Regions from separate parts of the Gemmobacter sp. 24YEA27 genome, predicted to be linked through region 1. Evidence: riboswitches for the same ligand, from Rfam matches in the RefSeq annotation. Region 1 holds a riboswitch; the other holds the start of a gene.
What was found. A riboswitch is a leader RNA that binds a small molecule or an ion and turns the genes downstream of it on or off. The one in region 1 is predicted to bind S-adenosylmethionine.
Positions count from the first base shown of each region.

Region 2: linked by a shared signal. The riboswitch ahead of QNO18_RS17880 (hypothetical protein) and the one ahead of metZ (O-succinylhomoserine sulfhydrylase) in region 1 are both predicted to bind S-adenosylmethionine.

Region 1 is NZ_JASJPW010000001.1:2,865,289-2,867,487, forward strand. Features, by position in the region: gene QNO18_RS14295 (UbiH/UbiF family hydroxylase) at 1-621, shown strand, start outside; SAM riboswitch at 650-728, shown strand; gene metZ (O-succinylhomoserine sulfhydrylase) at 786-1,964, shown strand; gene folE2 (GTP cyclohydrolase FolE2) at 2,168-2,199, shown strand, end outside.
Region 2 is NZ_JASJPW010000002.1:72,209-74,407, reverse strand. Features, by position in the region: gene QNO18_RS17885 (sulfate/molybdate ABC transporter ATP-binding protein) at 1-367, opposite strand, end outside; SAM riboswitch at 765-842, shown strand; gene QNO18_RS17880 (hypothetical protein) at 866-1,183, shown strand; gene QNO18_RS17875 (LysR substrate-binding domain-containing protein) at 1,195-2,103, opposite strand.

The DNA of each region.
Region 1 (2,199 bases):
CTGGTGTTTTCGGTCACCCATGACCTGCCGCATGACAATGTCTCGACCGAGGTGCATCGCTCGGGCGGGCCGTTCACGATGGTGCCGCTGCCCGATCGCGACGGGCGCCATGCGTCTTCGGTTGTCTGGATGGAACATGGGCCCGAGGCCACGCGGCTTGCCGCCCTGCCCGAGGCCGAGTTCGAGGCCGAAATGAATGCGCGCTCCTGTGGCATTCTGGGCGGGATGCAACTGGCGACAAGACGCCTTGTCTGGCCGATCATCAGCCAGGTGGCGCAGCGGCTTTCGGGACAGCGCAGCGTGTTGATGGCCGAAGCCGCGCATGTGGTGCCGCCCATTGGCGCGCAGGGGCTGAATATGTCGCTGAAAGATCTGAGGGTGCTGCTGGATCTTGTGAAAGGATCTGGCGGCGATCCGGGGGTGCAGAACGTCCTGGATGCCTATCACTGGGCGCGGCACCGCGATATCACGCTGCGGGTTGGCGGCATCGACATGCTCAACCGCGCCTCGATGGCCGGCGCGCCGGCCCTGCGCGCCCTGCGCAGCGGTATGCTCGGGATGCTCTATGCGCTGCCGCCGGTGCGGCAGGGTCTGATGCGCGCCGGGCTGGGTGTGTCGTGACGGTTGACCCTGGCCCAAGCGAGGCGTAAGCAAGGCGCGTGGCGATTTGTTGACCGGATTGCGGGCCACGTTAAATAAGCCGCTAAAGAGGTGACGGGACGTCTTCGCCCTGCCGCGCTTTCCGGTCATTGGATTAGCTTATGGCCCGGGAGCCTTGTGCTGCGATGACGAACTGGAAGACACGCACCAAACTTGTCCATGAAGGCAGCCGCCGCAGCCAGTACGGCGAGATGGCCGAGGCGATTTTCCTGACGCAGGGCTTCGCCTATCCCGATGCCGAAACCGCCGAGGCGCGGTTCATCAAATCGGGCGCCGATGAATTCATTTATGCGCGCTACGGCAACCCCACCACGCGGATGTTCGAAGAGCGCATCGCGGGGCTTGAGGGCACCGAGGATGCGTTTGCGACCGCCTCCGGCATGGCAGCGGTCAATGGCGCGCTGACCGCGCTGCTCAGGGCCGGGGATCATGTGGTCTCGGCCAAAGCGCTGTTCGGATCCTGTCTTTACATCCTTGAAGACGTGCTGACGCGTTACGGGGTGAAGGTCACTTTCGTCGACGGCACCGATCTGGCGGCCTGGGAGGCCGCCGTGACGCCGGAGACGAAGGCCGTCTTCTTCGAGAGCATGGCGAACCCGACACTTGATATCGTTGATGTCAAAGGGGTTGCCGAGATTGCGCATCGTCACGGCGCGCTGGTGATTTGCGACAATGTGTTCGCGACGCCGATTTTTTCGCGCGCCGTCGATCTGGGCGCCGATGTAGTGATCTATTCGACCACCAAACATATCGACGGCCAGGGCCGCGCGCTTGGCGGCGTGATCTGTGGGTCGGCCGACTATATCCAGAAGGTCGTGCAGCCCTATATGAAACACACCGGCGGCGCGATGAGCCCGTTCACCTCCTGGATCATGCTCAACGGTATGGCGACGCTGGATCTGCGCTGCCGGGCGATGGCGGCTTCGGCGCTGGAGATTGCGACCTTCCTGGAAGATCATGATAAGATTGAGAAAGTTCTGTTTCCAGGCCTGAAGTCACATCCGCAATATGATCTCGCGATGGCGCAGATGGGAACCGGCGGCACGATTGTGAGTTTTGTGGTCAAGGGCGGCAAAGAGGGCGCGTTCCGGCTGCAAAACGCGCTGGAAATCCCGAAGATCTCGAACAATCTCGGCGATGCGAAATCGATTACTACGCATCCCGCGACCACCACGCATCAGCGGCTTTCCGATGAGCAGAAAGTGAGCCTCGGGATCGCGCCGGGGATGATCCGGTACTCGGTCGGGCTGGAAGATGCGGGCGATCTGATCGCCGATCTTGATCAGGCGCTGGCACTGGTGTGAGCCACTGGCGGCGGGGGCCAGCCCCCCGCCCCTCCGAAGTATTTCGCTCAGGAGGAAGGCAGCAGCGTTTCGAGCTTGCTTTCGCGGCGCCAGTGCCTATCTCATAGGCGTCCCGGCGATTTATCATTCCGCTGGTTCATCCGGAAATTGACGGCCCGATGCCCCCGGGAAGGAGGCGCGGCCGGAACCGAAAGGATCTTCCCATGACACGCCATGACAGGATTACCGACCGCGC
Region 2 (2,199 bases), on a different contig from region 1:
ATTGCAGGAGTTCGGTGACCTTACGCGCGATCACCGCTTTGCCGGGGCGTTCGGCCCTGGGCCGGACCGTCATCCCGAAGGCGATATTGTCGCGCACCGACATATGCGGGAACAAGGCGTAATGCTGAAAGACGAAACCGATGCGGCGATCGCGGGCGGCGATCGACAGCCAGTCGGCGCCATCGACCTCAAGCCGGCCGGAATCGGGCCAGTCGAGACCGGCGATGATGCGCAGCAGCGTGGTCTTGCCCGAGCCCGACGGGCCGAGCAGGGCGATCAGCTCTTTATCCTCGACCGCGATGTCGATGCCTTTCAGCACCTCATTGCGGCCAAAGCTCTTGCGCAGCTGGGCGATTTCAATGGCCATTGCCGACTCCGGTTTCAGCACCCCTGATTGCACCGGGCCGCGCCACTAAGCAAGGAACGCCAGGGCGGGAAACCGGCAAGTGAAGAGAATGTTTTTCTCCCGCAGGCGGGGTTATGGGGGAGGGAAGCACCGGTTTGTTCCCATTTCGCCAATATTGCCCCGACCGCAGCCCGCCGGGCCACGATGGCGTTCTTTTATGCAAGGGCGGGGCAGGGAAGGGCATCATACTCGACCATTATTGTCGTTATTTGATAGCGGCTTCGACAGGCTGGCACAAGATCACAGTTCGGCCAGAAACCACCTTCTGTTTTCACAATCCGGCAGAGTGAGAGAATTTCATTCTCCCGTCCCTTGGCCACCTGACTTGACCAGAGCGCCTTTGGGATGCTAGCGACCCCACAGACGACGCGCCGATTTGAAGCTCAGATTGCGGGCGCGAAAAAAATGCAGCTAAAGCGGAGGCGCCTCTGGCCCTTCGGTAACCTGAAGGAGGGGCCCATGGCCAAAACCGCCACTGCGTGCGATTTCGCGATCCCTGTCGACTCGATCAACAGCCTGCGCGCCAGTTTCCCCGGCATCTCATTGATTTTCGAGATCGACCTTGCGGTCGAGGATTGCTGGGACGGGCTGGAACATCTTGCCGGTGAATTCCGCCGGGCGGGGGCGCGGCTGCGGCTTTTGCGCGCAACGCAAAGCGGGGTGATTTCCTGTACCGTGGTCGATGGCGGCAGCGATCTGAGCCAGCTTGCTCAAAGCTTTGCATCGGCGCGGGGGGTCTCGGTCTCGGGCTGGACGACCCGGATCCAATACGACTGATCCGCCCCGGTTCAGCCACTGTGCCAGGGATTGAGGCTTTCACGAAAATTCGCGGCGATGGCGGTGTAGCTTTGTCTGCGCGGCGCGTCACGGCGCCAGACCATGGTGAGATTGCGCGTCAGCACCGCCCCGGACAGCGGGCGGGCGACCACAAGCTGTTCGCGCAAAACCTCGGACCGGATATAAAGCGCGGGCAGAAGCGAGATCCCCATCCCCGCCGCGACCATCTGGCGCAAAGTATCCAGGGTGGTGCCCTCGTAATCGCGGGCAAGCCGCGCCCCGGCCCAGCTGCACAGCCGCGTCGCCGCGCGTCTGAGCGCCGGCCCGCCGTCAAAACCCAGCACGGTCTCGCCCGCCAGATCGGCGGGGGCGATCTCACTTTGTCCGGCGAGGCGGTGATCGGCCGGGATCACCGCAAGCAGCGGTTCGGTGATCAGGGGCGCCTGTTCCACATCCTCGCGCCGCAGGTCCTCGCCCAGCAAGATGACATCGAACGTGCCCTCAAGCAGCTGACGGATCAGGGTTTCCGTTCGCTCCTCGCGCACATTCACCCGCATTTCGGGCCAGGCGGCGCGCAGGCCTGGCATCGCGACCGAAAGCACATAGGCCCCCACCGTCTGCACCACCCCGATCCTGAGCGAGGCCTGGGGCGCATCGGGATCGCCTCTGCGCGCGACCTCGCGGATATCCTCGATACTGTCGATCACCTCGCGTGCGCGCCGCGCCACATCGCGGCCGACGGGCGTCAGGCTGACCCGGGCACGACTGCGCTCGACCAGCTGCGCGCCAAGGCGCTCCTCCAGCGACCGCAGCTGCATCGACAGCGTTGGTTGCGCCACATTGCACAGCTCGGCGGCGCGGCTGAAATTCAGCTGGTCCGCGACGGCGACGAGGTATCTGAGCTGTTGGAGCGTGGGCATCGCCGAAGTTTAGGGCCGGGCGGGCCGGCTGGCAATCAACCAGACGGGGCGGGCCATTCTGACGGATTTGTGACCCGCCCGCCCCAGGATCCTGCG